Regions from separate parts of the Paenibacillus sp. FSL H3-0329 genome, predicted to be linked through region 3. Evidence: riboswitches for the same ligand, from Rfam matches in the RefSeq annotation. Region 3 holds a riboswitch; each other region holds the start of a gene.
What was found. Region 3 has a riboswitch for cyclic di-AMP ahead of NSQ66_RS00190 (3D domain-containing protein). Riboswitches for the same ligand answer to the same signal wherever they lie in the genome.
Positions count from the first base shown of each region.

Region 1 (4,584 bases), 3.2 Mb from region 3:
TTGTTCCCAGTTTGCTGGCTCCATGAAACCGAAAATTGTTCAAGATTTTGTCAACGAGGGAAAAGCAGCTCTTTACTTTGTAAATATGGCTTTCGTTGGTCCTGACTCTGAGACAGCTTCACTAGCTGCATTGTCTGTATACCATCAGAATAAGGATGAATTCTGGAAGTTCTATGATGCTGTATATGCGCAGCAAGGGGATGAGAGCGACGAATGGGCCACTGAGGATTTCTTGATAAGCCTTGCTGAAAAAGAGAAATTAGCGATCGATTACGATCTGTTGCGTAAAGACATCCAAGAGAAAACTTATGCAGATGAGCTGAAGAAAGACATTCAGTTGGCAACTGACGCAGGCGTGACAACTACGCCTTCGCTCTACATTAATGGGGTGAAAACGGCTGAACCTTTCGATATTGAAGCGATTACATCTGAAATTAACACCGCCGCAAAAGCAGTGGAGGCAAAGTGACAAAATTCCTATCTTTTTGCAAGCGTAACTGCCTCTATCTGGCCTGGTTTGTCTCTTTGGTTGCTGTAGCTGGTAGCTTGTATTTAAGTGAAGTCTTGAAATATGAACCTTGTAAGCTTTGCTGGTTTCAGCGGATTTTTATGTATCCGCAGTTATTTTTGTTGGGAATTGCCACTTTCCGTGGAGATAAGCGCATCATTCCTTATGTGCTTCCATTAAGTTTGATTGGTGGCAGTATCTCAATCTATCATTATGCGGAACAGAAGATTCCAGCGTTAAGTAAAGTTCTACCTTGTACAATTGGTGTTCCTTGTAATAAAGATTACTTGAACTACTTCGGATTTATTACGATTCCTTTGTTAGCTTTAATCGCTTTTGCTCTAATTAGTCTCCTTCTTTGGTATGGACGTAAGGAAGAAGAAATGATTGAAGTAGATGCAGAGGAGAGCTTAGGATTTTAGTTTTCGCTTTGGAAGTTACAAAAAAGCTGAAAAGGTATTAAAATCACGGGCTAGAGGGATAATTGAAGATAATGAAAGAGAGCATCCAATAAGACGCTATATTTGAGCTTATTGGATGTTTTTTCATTCTTTTTTCATTTTTTTCAACGCTTTACTGTAGGCACTTTGTAGACTAATATTAGACCTTGTGAGAAGTTGAATATGCGCTGAATTTTCTTAGGAAAAACGGGGGAACCAAACTTGGCATTCATGCCAATGGGGTGAATCGGAACCGGGTCGAACAGACCTGTACCGTAGGGCTATAACCACAGCCCGAATCCGCCAGCTAACCTCGTAAGCAAGGTGGGAAAATGACCATGCATAAGCATGCGGATCATTTCCGTATGCTTATTTTTGTGTCTGCATTTATGAAATCCACCGATGAAAACAGCGCACGGAAATTCCGTTTCAGCTCCCAAAGAAAGGAACTGTATCCACCATGGTAAGCAAGGTAAAACGACTATTGATCGGACGTCCGATGAAGTCGAATGAACTCGATCATGAAAAGTTATCCAAGGTTAAAGCACTGGCTGTCCTGTCTTCTGATGCGCTCTCGTCTGTAGCCTACGGAACGGAACAAATACTGATTGTACTGGTGGCTGCCGGGTTTACTGCCATCTGGTATTCCCTGCCAATTGCATTAGCCGTATTGGGCCTGCTGGCCATCCTGATTTTATCCTATCGGCAGACGATTTTTGCTTATCCGCAAGGAGGCGGAGCTTATATCGTAGCCAAGAGCAATCTTGGTATTCCGACAGGGCTGCTCGCTGGGGGTTCATTATTGGTGGATTACATTCTTACCGTAGCGGTTAGTGCCTCGGCAGGGACGGATGCGATCACATCGGCTTTTCCAAGTCTTCATAATCATACTGTTCTCATCGCTGTATCTGTTATCGTTCTATTAACAATCATTAATCTTCGCGGAGTGACTGAATCGGCTTCGTTCATCGCAATTCCAGTGTATTTGTTTGTGGTTTCGATTGTTGTTCTGATTATCTCCGGTATCGTTAAATATGCAATGGGTGGCGCGCATGCGAATGTTCCTGAAATAGGCAGCGCCGTATCTAATGTAAGTTTGTTTCTACTATTAAAAGCGTTTAGCTCTGGTTGTTCAGCCCTAACGGGGGTTGAGGCCGTATCTAATGCGATCCCAAACTTTAAAGCACCGGCTGAGAAGAATGCAGCCAAGACGCTAATGATCATGGGACTTATCCTTGGCTTTATGTTTACCGGAATCACTGTGCTGGCGTATTGGTATGGTATTGTGCCAGATGAAAAGGCTACGGTTGTCTCTCAGATCGCTGAATCGACCTTTGGCCGTGGCGGATTGTACTTTTTCATTCAAGGGATTACAGCAGTGATTTTGTTCTTGGCAGCTAATACAGCATATTCAGCGTTTCCGCTGCTTGCCTTTATGTTTGCAAAAGATAAATATCTGCCACACGCATTTATGGTCCGTGGTGACCGCCTGGGCTTCTCAAACGGCATTATTTTTCTAGGAGTTATGTCTATCATACTTGTGGCTGCATTCCATGGGAATACGGAAGGTTTGATTCCACTTTATGCGGTAGGCGTGTTCATTCCTTTTACCTTATCCCAACTGGGGATGATGGTGCATTGGATCAAAACAAGACCTGCTGGATGGGTGAAAAGATTTGTTGTAAATACCATCGGTATGCTGACTACATTGACGATTACGCTTATATTTATTATTACTAAATTCTCAAGCGTATGGATGGCATTCATTTTCTTACCTGCTGTAATGTTCGTGTTCCACCGTATTCATAAGCACTATTTGAACACTGCGGATCAACTGCGTATATGTCCGGCTACTGATAAACCTATAATTAAAGGAAGTACTGTAGTTGTTCCTGTTGCAGGGGTTACACGTGCTGTATTACATTCCATCAGCTATGCGAAGTCTCTAACAGATAATGTTGTTGCTGTGTATGTAGGCTTTGATGAAGAAGACATTCATAAGATGGAGCAACGGTGGGAGGAATGGAATCCAGGCGTACGCCTGATTGTACTTCGCTCCAGATATCGTAGTATCATTCGTCCGTTAGTGAAGTTTATCGATACGGTTGAGTGGAAGACAGCTGCGACGGATCACATCACGATTCTGATTCCACAGTTTATTACCAAACATTGGTGGCAAGCCGTGCTTCATAATCAGACCAGCTTTTTAATCCGCTCGTATCTAATGAATCAAAAGGACGTTGTAGTAGCGACTGTCCCTTATCATTTAAATAAATAAGTAGAAGATTAAAGATGAGGTTATATCCGGAACGTTCGGAATATAACCTCTTTTGTATTTTATATGAAGGAAATTGTTGCAAATCCACAGAATTTGAAATTTATATGTTGACACAGAGAATGAGAATCAATATCATTTAAAAGTGAAGCAGAGGTAAAGGTCACCTTTGAATATCAAAGCAGTTACATATAGGAGGGTTTTTAATGTTTTGGCTTAACAGAAAAAGATCAGGAAGCATGAAAGTGACAATGAGCGGACTAATAGTGATGACGCTATTACTTTCCGCTTGTGGTAATAATAATGCTGAAAGTTCATCAAATGCAGGAACAGCGCCTACAACAGCTCCTACAGCAGAATCTACAGAGGCACCTGCTGCTCCTAAGACATTAACAGATGCAATGGGCCATGAAGTAACGATTCCGGCTAATCCACAGCGCGTCCTGGGTTCATATTTGGAAGACTCATTGGTAACTCTGGGTGTGACTCCAGTAGCTCAATGGTCAGTTACAAATGGCGTTCAGGATTATCTGGCCACTGAATTGAAGGATGTTCCTACAATTAGTTACGATCTTCCGTTAGAGGCTGTAACCAGCTTTGCTCCGGATCTTATTATCATCCCATCGGAGTCTTCTGTTCAGAACGGGATTTACGATCAGTTGAATAAGATTGCACCCACTTATGTAATTGGGGATGAACTAAATCAAGATTGGCGCAAATCTTTGCTCAAGATTGGTGAGATTTTGAACAAAACCTCTGAAGCAGAAAAAGCCATTAAAGATTATGATGTTAAAGCAGCGGCTGCGAAAGAACAGCTTGCAGGAGCTATTGGACAAGAGTCCGCGGCTATTCTATGGTTGGTGCAAAAAAACTTCTATATTGTAGACGAAACCCGCAGCAGTGGTGCTGTATTATATACAGACCTTGGCGTAAAGCTTCCTAACTTAGTAACAGAGATCCCAGTAGGAACAAGAGCAACTTGGAATCCAATCTCGCTAGAGAAGCTTTCTGAGCTGACTGCAGATCATATTTTCCTTGTAAATAGTGATAAGACTGAGGGTTCGGAGATCTTAGATAGTGCAATTTGGAAGGGCATCCCAGCTGTGAAAGCTGGAAATGTGCATGAAATGAGCTCAACAAGCAGCTGGCTTTACAGTGGTGCGAACGCTGGCAGCAAAATCATTGACGATGTGCTAAAAAGTCTTGTGAAATAAAAGTCGTAATTCACCATGAATGAGACTGATCATTTCGGTGGGGAAGGGCGTGCAGATCAAGTATCTCGTGATACAAAGATCTGCACCATTTTTTTATAAACCAATCCCATAGTACGGAAAAATCGTTCCTGCAATTGTACAACATAA
Region 1 is NZ_CP150150.1:3,706,803-3,711,386, reverse strand. Features, by position in the region: gene NSQ66_RS16280 (DsbA family protein) at 1-469, shown strand, start outside; gene NSQ66_RS16275 (disulfide oxidoreductase) at 466-930, shown strand; cyclic di-AMP (ydaO/yuaA leader) riboswitch at 1,125-1,284, shown strand; gene NSQ66_RS16270 (APC family permease) at 1,409-3,226, shown strand; gene NSQ66_RS16265 (iron-hydroxamate ABC transporter substrate-binding protein) at 3,430-4,437, shown strand.
Region 1: it holds a riboswitch for cyclic di-AMP, as region 3 does, so the genes downstream of both, NSQ66_RS16270 (APC family permease) here and NSQ66_RS00190 (3D domain-containing protein) in region 3, are expected to answer to the same signal.

Region 2 (4,584 bases), 2.5 Mb from region 3:
TCAGCAGAATGGACCAAAGCCAACAAGCTTCCAATGGCTTATACACAGGAATTCGCATCGTCATGCTTTTATCAGAATGAAATTCCTTGTCGACTTGATGAAACTGATCCAAAGCTTCTGCCAAAGCCTCAGGGCCCACCCGGATTACTATTTCCTCCACCTGATCTACCCTGTTTGAACAGCCAGCCTCTTTGGGTACTTCATGTTGTGATTGAAAGGTATCCTGCGTCAGGAACAAATTCAGCATCCGGGAAAGACGAAACTCCCGATAATCCTGCCGTGCCCGGCAATAACCATAGATGTACCAGTTGCTATATTTAAAATGAAGCTTTACTGGTTCCATTTCACGGGTTGTACGTTCATTTTTTACACTGATGTAATCAAAACGGACAACATTTCGTTCCGCTATAGCCGCACGTAAAAGAGGAAGTGCGTCAGGATCCGTACGCCGGGTTTCAAGATCCACCGCGAGACTAGAGGTCTGTGGCTCCGTTCCAATCGTTTGCAGCCGTTCAATGGTTCTTTGCGTATGTTCATCTTCAAACACGGAAGAAAGACTGTTAAGTACAGTAATCAGAGAAGTGACATCATACGAACGGAGCAGGCTTTTATCCATTTTATATCCGTCCATGATGCCATATCCACCTTTAGTTCCCTGATATGATACGACCGGGATACCAGCGGCACAAATCACATCGATATCCCTATAGATCGTTCGCTGGGAAACCTGAAACTCTTCAGCCAGCTTGGAGGCAGATAAAACTTCGTGGTTCAATAGCTTGTAGATCATAGAAATCAATCGTTCCAATTTCATGTGTGCATTCCCACCCATTAGTCCATTTCGTGTTACAGCGTGATTATATCATAGATTTTTTCGGGCTAATTTTGGGAGGGAGGAGTTTTGTTGTTGGTGATGAAGTAATATCCTATGACAGAGTCTGACAGAGCCGATTAATTTATTTATAGATTAAATCCGCAGGCTCTGATAAATGATTAACAGAAATAATAGCATCGTTTTTTTTCACAGGTGGGGTCCAATATTGCTCATTCCCAGGCAGGTCATCGAACCATTCGGCGTCCTTTGGACAATCTAGAATCATGAATTTTCCGTATTCCTGATCTCTGGATTGATGGTATTTGAGATAGGCTTTCCCGTTATCAATGGCGAGAATTTCTATTTTTCCTGAGGTGTGGCTCATGGATAAGCGTACTCTTTTGCCAAGTCCTGAGGTTCTAGCTTTGGCTTCTTCTACAATTTGATAGACTTGCTCGAGCGGTAATACGAAATCCCGGTTTCCGGCAACGGGCCGGTTCACAAAGAAGTAGTAGGGTGTAACGCCAGCCCATGAAAGTCGGTCCAGTAGTTCCCCTAAAATAATGGGATCATCGTTGATGCCTTTGAGGATGGGAGTCTGATTTACGACAATTGCCCCTGCGTTGTGGAGAGCTTTAAATGCTTTTTTGGCTTCAGGTGTGATTTCACGAGGATGATTGATGTGCGCCATAACATAGATTCGTTTGTCTTCGGTAGAGTAAGTACGAATCAGCTCCAGCAGCTCTTCGTCTTCAGAGATCCGCATCGGATTAAATACGGGTATCTTCGAACCTAGTCTAATGATTTTAACATGCTCAATGCTTCTTAGATTTTCAATAATGGATCTTAGCTTCGGTGTGGAGAGAATTAAACTGTCCCCGCCCGTAAGAAGTACGTTGTTAATCTCCGGATTCTTTGCGATATACTCCAAGCCCGGAGAGACATCAGCCATCGCCTCTTTCACGTCATTTCGAAACAGACGCTTACGGAAACAGTAGCGGCAATAAGCCCCGCAGACCTCGGATACAATCAGTAGTGCAGTGGTTCTATACTTGTGCTGACAACCAGGTACCACATAATTCGTGTCCTCATCGGAGGCGTCCCAGCGCCCATACTCCAGCAGTTCACCTTCGTTAGGAATAACCAGCTTACGGATGGGATCTTCTGGATCATCCCAGTTAATCAAAGACAGATAGTAGTCATTTACACGAAAAACAAATTTTTCTGTAATTTCTTTCAGATTCTCTTTTTCCAGCTCAGACAACATAGCTATTTTGTTAATATCCGTGAAGTACTTTACCTTTTGCACGTACATCTCTCCTTTGTCTCGTAGTGTGAGAAATGAGGGAGCCTTAGTGTCAAAGGCCAATCTACTGCCAGCAGGGTCCAAAAAAAGCACAAAAAGAGACCCTTAGCAAGGGTCTCTGGTTATGTAAATAACATGAAAAGCAGACCCATCCACTGCTGACGAGGTTAGCTGACGGACTCGGGTAAGATGGTACCCTACATTCTAATGCTCAATGATTCGCCCCAATTAACTGGTTCCCCCGCTTTTCAACTGTAAAAGTTGGAAATTAAGCGTAGATAAAGTATACCCTATGAAGTTTTGAAAAGTCAAAAGAGAATCCTAGATTCACCTTCAATTGCTAGCGCTACTTCCGCCGAGTAGTTTAGGCAACAACGTTAGCAGCTTCTCCCGGGTTAACGCATCACTGGAGTTCCATTTGCTTCCGTCGAGCAGATAAACATGTCCCTGACGTACTGCCGGGAGACTGTTCCAAAGTGAACTGTCTAGTAGTCGTTCCATTGCAGCTCGCGAGTCTTTGCGTTCCGGAATGAACATGAAGATATGATCTCCGGCGTAGGCAGGCAGTCGTGTTGGATCCACTTCGGCGAACCCTAACTCTTCGTCCAATATGGCCTGAATCTCTTCGGTCGGTTGTAAACCACATGGGGCATAAAGCGCAGTGGAGAATCCGGACATTCCCATAGCATATAGATGATCTCCATGATCATAGACCAAAGCAGAGGCGGTTTCTCCAACTTGGAGAGTTGTCGAGTAAAGCTGCTGCCACATGGCTGCGTTTTTGATTGTGAATGACTCCAGCCATGCTTCCGCTTCGCGCTGTTTACCTAGCCAACTGCCTAATGTCCGCATTCGGTTGTCGAGAGGCGCAAATGAATCAAAGGTGAGTGTCGGAGCGATACCAGAAACTGCTCTGTAGGCTCTTTCATCACTATTTGCCAAAATGATCAAATCTGGGTTTAGGGAAGCGGTCAACTGCGGGTCCAGTGGAAACCCGACGTTGGCGAGCTTCTTAAGTCGATGTTTATAGACGCTGTTCCGGGCGAATGCTTCATCTCCACCGATAGGCTTTACACCTAACGCGAGAAGGTCGCCAAGTGTCTCGCCATGATAGACAATACGTTTCGCTCGTTCAGGAATTTCCACCTCATGACCCGTCCAATCCTTGACGGTAAGCTTACGACCTTGCTGATGTGCATATTGTCCGGGTGTAACTCCTGTTTTTTGCCGAAAGCGGCGGCTGAAATAGTATTCATCCGAGAAGCCGACCAGTCTGGCGATTTCCCGCAGTGGTTCAGTCGATTCCTGCAGGAATCGTTTGGAATGATTAATACGCAGATCCGTCAGGTATTCAAGCGGCTTTTTACCCGTAAGCTGTTGAAAGATCGGTGTATACTGCCAGATCGATATCCCCGCCCGTTCAGCCAACTGCTTCACGGTGATACTCTCTGTATAATGCTCCTGAATGAATGTTATGGTCTTTTCTACGGATTCCGTAGGACTTGGCAGGTGTTTGGAAGGGTAATTATGCTCAAAAAGTAGCAGCAGCAATTCTTGGAATTTTAATTGTCGCTTGAATTGTTGTACATCATCGGTATTATTCCTGTTCATGAGCAGCTCTTCGACTAGTCGGATTACCTTGGTGAACGGGTGCACAATTAACTCCCGTCTGCCGGAAAGCAGCTCTCCAGAATATCGTTTAGGATGCTTGGTTGTATAAATTGCTGTAAAGGTGATGAGGTAATAATACAACGTCAGCTCCTGGTTGTTCGTACTATAGGAGATTCCAGGAGATAGTAGATAACATTTATCCGTACTTAGTATCACGCTTTGATCATCGAGGTTCAATTGTCCGTTCCCTCCAGTAAATATGAGAAGGGTATAGTCCTGGGTTGTACGCGTTATAGAGCTTGAATCGGCAGCTTGAATCATCAGTTCGGCCTCGTTTAGCTGAAATAACAGAGAGTGGAGTGGGGGGCAGGACGATGATGTATGCAGCATGGGTTCAGCCTCCGTTCATTTGGTGAGAATGATTATCAATGAATTCATTGTATATAAAAAAAAGAAGCATATCAACAGCTGTTGACATGCTTCTTGCAGTTTTTTATCAGCCTTGTGTTAAACACTTCATCTCGGAAGGTTATTTCATATTCAATAGCTGTGGAATTTCGCCAAGCAGCCATTCTCTTGTTGTCGCATCACTTGAAGTCTTCATGATGTCTTGTGTATAGACATATCCGTTCTTGACGGCAGGAAGGCTCTTCCAGATAGGGCTCTTTAATAGATTCTCTGTGGATTGTTTTGCTTCTTCTGCCACTGGAGTCAAGATGAATATCCGGTCTCCGGCATATTCTTTCAGGACTTCCATGGATACTTCCTGGAACCCTTTACCTTCATCAAGTATCTTCTGAATAGCTGGAGTTGCCTTGAAGCCATTCTCCCCATAGAGTACCTGTGAAAGTCC
Region 2 is NZ_CP150150.1:2,546,453-2,551,036, forward strand. Features, by position in the region: gene NSQ66_RS10945 (YafY family protein) at 1-814, opposite strand, end outside; gene NSQ66_RS10950 (KamA family radical SAM protein) at 957-2,123, opposite strand; cyclic di-AMP (ydaO/yuaA leader) riboswitch at 2,264-2,405, opposite strand; gene NSQ66_RS10955 (AraC family transcriptional regulator) at 2,454-4,121, opposite strand; gene NSQ66_RS10960 (ABC transporter substrate-binding protein) at 4,261-4,584, opposite strand, start outside.
Region 2: it holds a riboswitch for cyclic di-AMP, as region 3 does, so the genes downstream of both, NSQ66_RS10950 (KamA family radical SAM protein) here and NSQ66_RS00190 (3D domain-containing protein) in region 3, are expected to answer to the same signal.

Region 3 (4,584 bases):
ATCAAATGTACTGGCAGGTATATTTTCATCCGGTGACGCGCAGCTCTGAAATTATTTTGCGTCAAATCTTCCGTAGAGCTAAAGAATTGTTTCAAGAGGGGTACAAATTTCGCTTTATGATCGCTCCGCTGGAAGATCTCTTTCGAGGAGAAGTAACAGTGAAGCAATATTTAATGCTTGATGAGGCACTGGTACAGACTGCTTTTATGCAATGGACACTTGAAGAAGATGAGTTATTAAGCGACTTGTGTACCCGTTTTATTCATCGTAAACTGTATAAATATGTAGAGATTGAGAATTTGGATACAGATATGATTACGGAAATCCGCAGCAGTTTTGCGGGAGTGGGACTTAACCCAGAATATGACCTAGAGATTGATTATCCGACAGATTTGCCTTATGATGTGTTCCGTCCAGGAGCAGCCTTCGACAATAATCAAATTTTACTGCTTGATCGGAATGAGCAATTGCGGGAAATTTCAGAGGTATCGGATATTGTGCGCTCAATAAGCGGAATTCATCGTGGCAGATATCATCTATATTTCCCACAGGATAAGCTGAAAAAAGCCCTTACACGCTTGCCCTCTTCTGTAGCAGAGATTTTTGCAAAATAATACAAATATTTATGGAACTATTGATAAAAACAACAAGGAGTGAGCTTTAAAATGTATCTGTTCGACACACATACACATCTAGATGCGCCTCAATTCGACGAGGATCGCGAGGAAGTTATTGCTCGTGCAGTAGAGGCCGGAGTTAGCAAGATGATCAATATTGGATTTAATCGGGAAACGATCCCTTCAACGATGAAGCTGGCTGAATCTTATGATTATATTTATGCAGCGGTGGGCTGGCATCCACAGGATGCGATTGATATGAAAGAGGGAGACCTCGATTGGATCGCCTCTCTTTGCAGCCATGAAAAAGTGGTGGCCATCGGAGAGATTGGATTGGATTATTATTGGGATACCTCTCCCAAGGATGTGCAGCAGGAGGTCTTCCGCAAACAAATCGGACTAGCCCGTGAACTAAAAATGCCAATCTGTATACATGACCGTGATGCTCATGAAGATGTTGTACGGATTTTACGGGAGGAAAAAGCAAATGAAATTGGTGGCGTGATGCATTCGTTCTCAGGCAGCTGGGAAACAGCAAAAATGTGTCTAGACCTTGGATTTCATTTGTCATTTGGAGGACCGATAACGTTCAAAAATGCCAGAGTGCCTAAAGAGGTGCTTGCACAGACGCCATTGGACCGATTATTGATCGAAACAGACGCTCCATATTTGACTCCACACCCCTTCCGTGGCAAGCGAAATGAGAGTGCTCATGTGAAGTTAGTAGCAGAGGCTGCGGCTGAAATTAAAGGGTTAACATGGGAAGAATTGGCTAAAATTACGTATGCGAACGCACTGGAACGATTTGGGATTGTCTGAAAACAGGAGTAAAACGGGTGAAAAATAGAGAATAGCCGATATATTAAACTTTTTTAATATAAAAACGGCTGATTATTACAATATTTTAACCATATATTTGCTTAAACGTGGTTGAATCGTCCTTTACAACATGCATCAAAACAGGATATCATCTTTTCAGTGATGTGAGCTGTTGTTATTGTGACAGCCATTGATTCATGGATCGTCTCGCTGAGTCTCCGTATGGAGAACGGGGGAACCAATATTGAACTGCCGCATGCCTGTATCTTGAATACGACTAGGAATTGCCGCAGAACAATATTTGATTTCTTCACGTGGTCTTTGGGGTGAATTTAAGGGCAACCGCCGTGAGCGGGTGACCTGAAATAGGGCGTCTCTCTTTCGTCCGAACCCGACAGCTAACCCCGTAAGCGCAAGTAAGAGAGGCAACCTCGTGCACAAACATTCCCGCGTATTCTGACATCGGAGAAGCCACGAAAGAGTCCTCAAGAGAACTCTTTTTAGGCTTCTTTATTTTTGAATAAACTGAATGTTGCCCGCATACTGTTATATAACAGGTGTGGGAGTAGCTGTGCCGAGCAGGCGATCCATGAGCAGGAGACGCTAAGTTAATACGTGCGTATCCTGTGACAATCTCAAATAGTTTCGTCAAAGAAATTCAGTCCTCATGATATACAAATTGACGACGAGGCTATGTAAGGAGGATGGAGAGAATGGGCTTATTCCAACCAGAGGTATCCCATGATTCGCAGTCATCCAGCAGGTCTTTCGCATTACGGTGGGAGCAAGTAAATACTCGCGTACTTTTACTTGCAGGTGTGATTTCAATCGCAATCGCGCTGTTAATTCTGCTGTACGTACACGGTCAAAGTAACAAACAATTTGTTTTAGTAATAGACGGGCAAACACAGACACTTGAAACGCGAGAAGCACTTCTTGGTGATGTGTTGGAGAAAGAGCAAATTTCGCTGCAGCCGCATGATGAATTATCTTTAGGTCTGAGTGATGAAATAAAAGACGGTGACCGTGTCGTTATCAATCGTGCGCAGAAATTTAGCCTTACTGCGGACGGAGCAACAAAAACGTTATATACGACCGAAGACACTATCGGTCAGGCGATTGACAAACTGGGTATCAACCTAGAAGGCTATGATAAGATTTTTCCTTCGTTAGACACCACCATCTCTGCTGACATGGAGATTAAGATCGTTCGTATCAACAAGCAAACGGTACAGCGAACAACTAACTTACCTTTCCGTGTTATTAAGACAGCAGATCCCTCCCTTACTGTGGGAACAGTTAGAGTGGCACAGGCAGGCAAACCAGGCGTCATGGTTCAGCATATTGAAAAGATCTATCAAGACGGAGAACTGGCCTCTATGCGCATGATCGGCAAGGAAGTACAAACGGTAACAAAAGATAAGATCATTGCCGTTGGTACTAAAGCACTTCCTAAGCCTACTGTAGTTGCTAAAGCTACAACAACTTCCAAATCAAGCACTACCTCCAAAACGACTAAAGTTAGCGCTAAGACTAAGAACGTCACAAGCAAGGCTGGCGTAGACTTTGAGTACAAGAAGATGATTAAGAACGTCTCCATGACAGCTTATTCGTCAGAAGAGCCAGGAATAGGTACTAAAACTGCCTCCGGAACACGCGTAACGGAAGGTCGTACAATTGCAGTAGATCCGAATGTAATTCCTATTGGCTGGTGGGTTTATATCGATGGGCTTGGATTCCGCCGTGCAGAGGATACGGGCGGTGCCATTAAAGGCAATAAAGTGGATGTCTATTATGATTCCCTGAGCCATGCTCGTAATTTCGGCCGTAAATCACGTACCGTATATGTGATTGGACCTGTGAAACCAGAGCTTAACTAGAACTGAAGCTTTTGCAAAAAATCCTTTGATAAGCTATAGTGATGATAACCGTTAAGGAACGCTGGATGATCATTTCGTTGATCGCAGAGCAACCGCTCATCACTTATACATTCTTTAACCAAAAGAAGAGGAGCGAATCCTCTTCTTTTTGCTTTTTTTGGAAGGAGTCAAGAAATATGATTAAGGAATTAATCGTCGTTGAAGGCAAAAGCGATACCGTAGCCATTAAGCGTGCTGTGGAAGCAGATACGATTGAGACAGGCGGCTCTGCTGTAAACCGGACTGTAATTGCGAAGATTGCGCTAGCTATGGAACGCAGAGGGGTTATTATTCTTACGGACCCGGACCATGCTGGGGAGCGAATTCGTAAAATCGTTTCAGCGAAGGTGCCGGGCTGCAAGCATGCTTTTATTCCGGAGAAGGACGCAACTCGAAAAGGGGATATCGGTGTAGAGAATGCATCGCCAGAGGCGATTCGTCATGCGCTGCGTAACGTACATACCTCTTTTGAAGGAGCACCTGCTTTGATTGGTATTGATGACCTTATGGCCGCTGGAATGCTTGTACACCCTCGGGCTGCTGAAAGACGTATGGCGCTTGGTAATTTGCTTGGAATCGGATATTGTAACGGCAAACAGCTGTACAAGCGGCTGGCGATGTTTGGGATTACGCGGGAGGAATTTGCCGGGGCTCTCGCCCAAATTGATCAGGGAGGCATTACTTCATGAGTGGTAGAGAGGAAATTTCGACTCCAAAACGGACCAAAGAGATTATTCAACGTTATGGATTCAAGTTCAAGAAAAGCCTGGGACAGAATTTTTTGATTGATCAAAATATTTTGGACAAGATTGTAGACGCTGCTGGACTAGATAGCGATTCTGGGGCGCTGGAGATCGGGCCGGGAATTGGAGCGCTGACGGAGCGTCTGGCACTAACAGCCGGTGCTGTAACTGCCGTAGAGATAGACCGTAGACTGATTCCAATATTAAAAGACGTACTTTCCCCTTATCCCCATGTTAAGGTTCGTAACGATGATGTCCTCAATGTGAACTTGCAGGAAATGTTCAAGGAAGATTTCACCACTGTGAACAAGGTCAGTGTGGTTGCTAACCTGCCTTATTATGTGACTACTCCGATTCTGATGAAGCTGCTTGAAGAGAAGCTTCCCCTTGATAACATCGTTGTAATGATTCAGAAGGAGGTTGCGGAGCGTATGGCTGCATCTCCAGGTGGAAAGGAATACGGAAGTCTTAGCATTGCCGTGCAGT
Region 3 is NZ_CP150150.1:40,405-44,988, forward strand. Features, by position in the region: gene NSQ66_RS00180 (HD domain-containing protein) at 1-614, shown strand, start outside; gene NSQ66_RS00185 (TatD family hydrolase) at 666-1,436, shown strand; cyclic di-AMP (ydaO/yuaA leader) riboswitch at 1,635-1,864, shown strand; gene NSQ66_RS00190 (3D domain-containing protein) at 2,150-3,316, shown strand; gene rnmV (ribonuclease M5) at 3,493-4,044, shown strand; gene rsmA (16S rRNA (adenine(1518)-N(6)/adenine(1519)-N(6))-dimethyltransferase RsmA) at 4,041-4,584, shown strand, end outside.

Region 4 (4,584 bases), 540 kb from region 3:
TGAACCTTCGCGGCGGACCTTATCCAGCGCTTCCTCAAGACGGCAATGACAGATAGCCCGTAAAAAAGAACTCCATTTAATGAGATCGAAATTTTTGGTGTTGGCAGAGATTAGACAAGCCCCCCAACTGCAACCTCCCTTACAGGTGAGCTTCAGAATACCATAACGGCAGCCTTCAGCCCCTTCCATTCCATAGTGAATAGGCTCGGGTTCATCCAATACAAATACTTCAATGCGGGATAGTCTGCGCTGGTCCATAGTAGGGTTCCTCCTTAGATTTCCAAAAGCTTTAAGTCTACCTGATGAGTGACACTAGCCTTTTCTACACAGGCGAGCATTTCCATTTTATTCTCACAGACTGCGGTATGCTCTAGCCATAGTCGGAACTTCTCTTTCCGTATAACAGATAGATGTAAGGGAAAGGTGCTGCGGGATCTCAAGACATACCAACCGGCGCTTACATCTTTCCAAGGCTCCTTGAAGGCTGTAAACCACGGGAGTTTTTGATGCGATGACCAATCCTGCTGCTGTTGTTGTTCTCGAATTTTTTTATATATTTCATATACAATCTTAGAGTCTAAACAGTCTTTACAAGAAGAAGGTGTACTGAATTGGCGAAGGGCTTGGATCTGGTTCTGGCCAAATGCATAACCTACAATGTACCTGTGATTATTTTCTTCGAACCACAAGGCCCCGAAACAAACGTAATTTAGACTTATCGGCTCAAGCAGCCCTTGATGTATCCCTAAATAATAGTGCTTCAAAACATTCACCCCATCCAGCGTGCTATCACCTAATAGGCTCAGGTAACGCAAAAACCGCAGCAAGAGGAGGACCTCTGCTGCGGTTTTGGATTACAGGCAGATATACCTGGGCCAAAGCGTGGCGGATCAAGGGTCTCTCTCTTTACGCTTACGAGGTTAGCTGTCGGATTCGGACGGTGAGAGTCGCCCTACCTATTGAGACTTACGCAGTCTCCTTTGGATTCACCCCAAGTAGGCCAGGTGGCCTGATGGTTCCCCCGTTCCCTGCGAATGCAGGAACTCAGCGTTGATTGTTTTTCATGAATTAGATTCAACCCGAATCATACTCTTTTCAAGATTTTCTGTAAAAAACGGAAAATGTTCTTTTAGAGCGATTTTAACCATATCCTGCCGACTACGACTGAAAAACGAGGTAAATAGGTATTTATGGCGTGTTATCGCGCCTCTTTCTCGCTCAACCTCAGCTTCTTGCGTTTCTACCTATAAAGGGAATTTGCAGTATTTTCGCTCTAAAAAGGTGAATAAAATCACATGGGTTATAGATAGCGATTAAACGCTCGAAACTCGAGTAAACAAGAGATATAGAGAGATTAGATATCAAGTAAGCGCTATCTAATGGGAAAATAGTTTTTAATTTGCATTATTTTGGCATCATTCAGGTTTTACAAGTCTTCGTGCATAAGAGTATGATTACTCCTGTTTCAACGACAATCGAATATTTGATCCGCTTAATTTCCGATAAGGAAAGCGGGGGAACCAACAATCGGCAGCCGATGTGAGAGTCGGAAGCTGATTATGGGGTGAATCCTGTAGAGGGTGCGAGTGAGCTCGCATCTATACAGGTAGGGCGACTCTCACCGCCCGAATCCGACAGCTAACCTCGTAAGCGTATGGAGAGAGGATGAGTGCAATGTGACCGCTAGCGAGCCACAGAGGAGATCCTTTGTGGCTTTTTGCTGTGCTCTTAGAAGCAAAGCATTTATGGAGGCCTCCCCCAAGAGGTCGCTAAATTCATCATTAGCGGTATTTGTAAGGCAGCGTCTAATGACGTGACACAACCGAGCTTTAGGTTGTGCCCGAAAATGACGATAGGTCAACATCCTTTCGGAGATTTTCGTTGCCTCCTTGTTGTAAATGAGCAGGAGGAGAAAAAAGAGATGACGGATCAGAATGAATATGTGCTTGTATGTGCGCCTACAAAGGCGGGAGAACATTTCATTAAACTTCTGAAGTTCAGGGGTATTAAGATGGCGGGATTAACCAACAATCTGGCTGAGAAAGCTTTACTAGAGGAGCTCGGAATCGAGCAGGTTATTCTAGTGGATACCCGCCATCAGAGCACTTGGTTTCGCCCATCGTTCCCGGTAGGCAGGGTATATCTGTTTGAGAGCAGCTTTCCGCTTTGCTGCCGCTATATTCAGATGTGCCGTACCTGGACGACACAGCCAATTTTTGTGATTACAAGTTCTATAAATCCTAGATTGGTCTATAAAAGACTTGGTGCGAGCTATGTAATCTATTCCCATAGTGGTGATGCTGATTTTCTAATCGATAGATCACCTCATCAAGGATAATGGAAGGAGTGCGGAAGATATGATGGATCTGTATATGGTGGCTTCGTTAGCTGTAATTTACGGGTTATTTTATGGCTTTATGCGCTGGTGCGCAGGTGTAGTTGAGGATACGGGGAGGGATAAGCTGTGATTCTAGTAATCGCTGTTACCCTACTGTTGTTTATATATCTGGTTTACGCGTTGATTCATCCTGAGAAATTTTAAGGAGGGGCATTCATGGGCATTTTGCAAATAGTCGTCGTAATTGTAATTCTCATCTTGTTGGTCAAGCCGATGGGGACGTATTTATATCATGTATTTTCTAACGAACCGAATCGTACGGATCGCTGGTTTGCAGGCACAGAGAAAGGTATTTATAAGCTGATCGGCCTGAAAAAACGGGACGGAATGTCCTGGAAGAAGTATGCACTCAGCTTTGTTTTAACTAATATCGTACTGGTTGCTTTCAGTTATATTTTTCTAAGATTACAGCGGGGATTGCCGCTGAACCCGAATGGAATTGCCGATATGGAACAGACGCTTTCATTTAATACGGTGATCAGCTTTATGACCAATACGAACCTGCAGCATTATAGCGGGGAGACGGGACTATCGTATTTTTCACAAATGGCAGTCATCACGATGATGATGTTCACGTCTGCAGCGAGCGGATTTTCTGTTGCGGTTGCTTTTGTCAGAGGGATTACAGGACAGAAATCAGTCGGAAATTTTTTTGAGGACTTCGTAAAAGCACATATTCGTGTATTCATTCCATTAGCTCTGCTAGTTTCATTGGTGCTGGTAGGATTGCATGTGCCACAAACGCTCAAGCCATCGCTTGAGGTCACTACACTCGAAGGGCAGACGCAACAAATCGCTATCGGTCCAGTCGCTTCTTTGGAGTCAATTAAACACTTAGGTACGAATGGTGGCGGCTTCTTCGGAGCCAATTCAGCGCATCCTTTTGAGAACCCTAATCCACTTACGAACGTTCTGGAGATTCTCTCTATGTGGATGTTGCCAGCCTCTTTGCCATATATGTACGGGTTGTTCGCTAAGAACAAACGTCAGGGCTGGGTGATTTTCACAGCAATGATGACCTTGTTCGTTCTGCTGCTGGGGCTGAATTATTATGCGGAAACTAAAGGGAATCCCGCTATTAATGCGCTGGGGATCGAGTCTTCGCAAGGCAGCATGGAAGGTAAAGAGGTACGTTTTGGGATCCCGCAATCTTCTCTGTTCACTTCGGTAACAACGGCAGCTACGACAGGTAGTGTTAACAATATGCATGATACGCTGACACCGCTGGGTGGCATTACCCCTCTGGCCCTAATGATGCTCAATAACGTCTTCGGGGGAAAAGGTGTAGGACTAATCAATATGCTGATGTATGCCATCATGGGCGTCTTCTTATGTGGACTAATGGTTGGCAGAACACCAGAGTTTCTCGGGCGAAAGATAGAAGCCAAGGAGATGAAGCTGATTGCGATTGCTATCCTTGTGCATCCGTTCATTATCCTTGTACCAACAGCAGGTGCGTTCTTAACGGACTTGGGCAACGGTTCCATCACGAATCCCGGATTCCATGGACTTAGCCAAGTGTTATATGAATATGTCTCTTCTGCCGCGAACAATGGTTCAGGATTTGAAGGGCTTGCGGACAATACCACCTTTTGGAATGTTACAACCGGGATCGTAATGCTGCTTGGCCGTTATGTCTCTATAATCGCAATGCTGGCAGTTGCAGGTTCACTGATCCAGAAGAAGCCGGTTCCTGAGACGATTGGCACATTCCGCACAGACAATGGTCTGTTCACCGGAATTCTGATTGGTACGGTAGTGATTATCGGTGCGCTGACGTTTCTGCCGGTCATTGTGCTCGGCCCGATTGCAGAATATTTGACCTTACGGTAGGAAGAGGGAGAACAAGATGAGTACTGTAAAAAGAAAAAAGCTGCTGACGGGACCCATACTCCTAAGCGCTGTAAAGGATAGCTTTATTAAGCTTAACCCGGTGACGTTAATCAAAAATCCGGTCATGTTCGTAGTCGAAATCGGCACGATTATTGTATTGCTTATGGTACTGGCCCCCGGATATTTTAATGCAGAGAAATCGGTAGGCTTCAATATCACGGTGTTGTTCATTCTGTTATTCACAGTGCTGTTTGCCAACTTCGCTGAAGCGCTGGCTGAAGGCCGCGGGAAGGCCCAGGCGGATTCGCTTAAGAAAACGAAACAGGATATCACAGCTAATAAGCTCGTTGGAG
Region 4 is NZ_CP150150.1:580,990-585,573, forward strand. Features, by position in the region: gene NSQ66_RS02595 (hypothetical protein) at 1-258, opposite strand, end outside; gene NSQ66_RS02600 (hypothetical protein) at 273-827, opposite strand; cyclic di-AMP (ydaO/yuaA leader) riboswitch at 896-1,060, opposite strand; cyclic di-AMP (ydaO/yuaA leader) riboswitch at 1,480-1,669, shown strand; gene NSQ66_RS02605 (hypothetical protein) at 1,847-2,338, shown strand; gene kdpA (potassium-transporting ATPase subunit KdpA) at 2,555-4,231, shown strand; gene kdpB (potassium-transporting ATPase subunit KdpB) at 4,248-4,584, shown strand, end outside.
Region 4: it holds a riboswitch for cyclic di-AMP, as region 3 does, so the genes downstream of both, NSQ66_RS02605 (hypothetical protein) here and NSQ66_RS00190 (3D domain-containing protein) in region 3, are expected to answer to the same signal.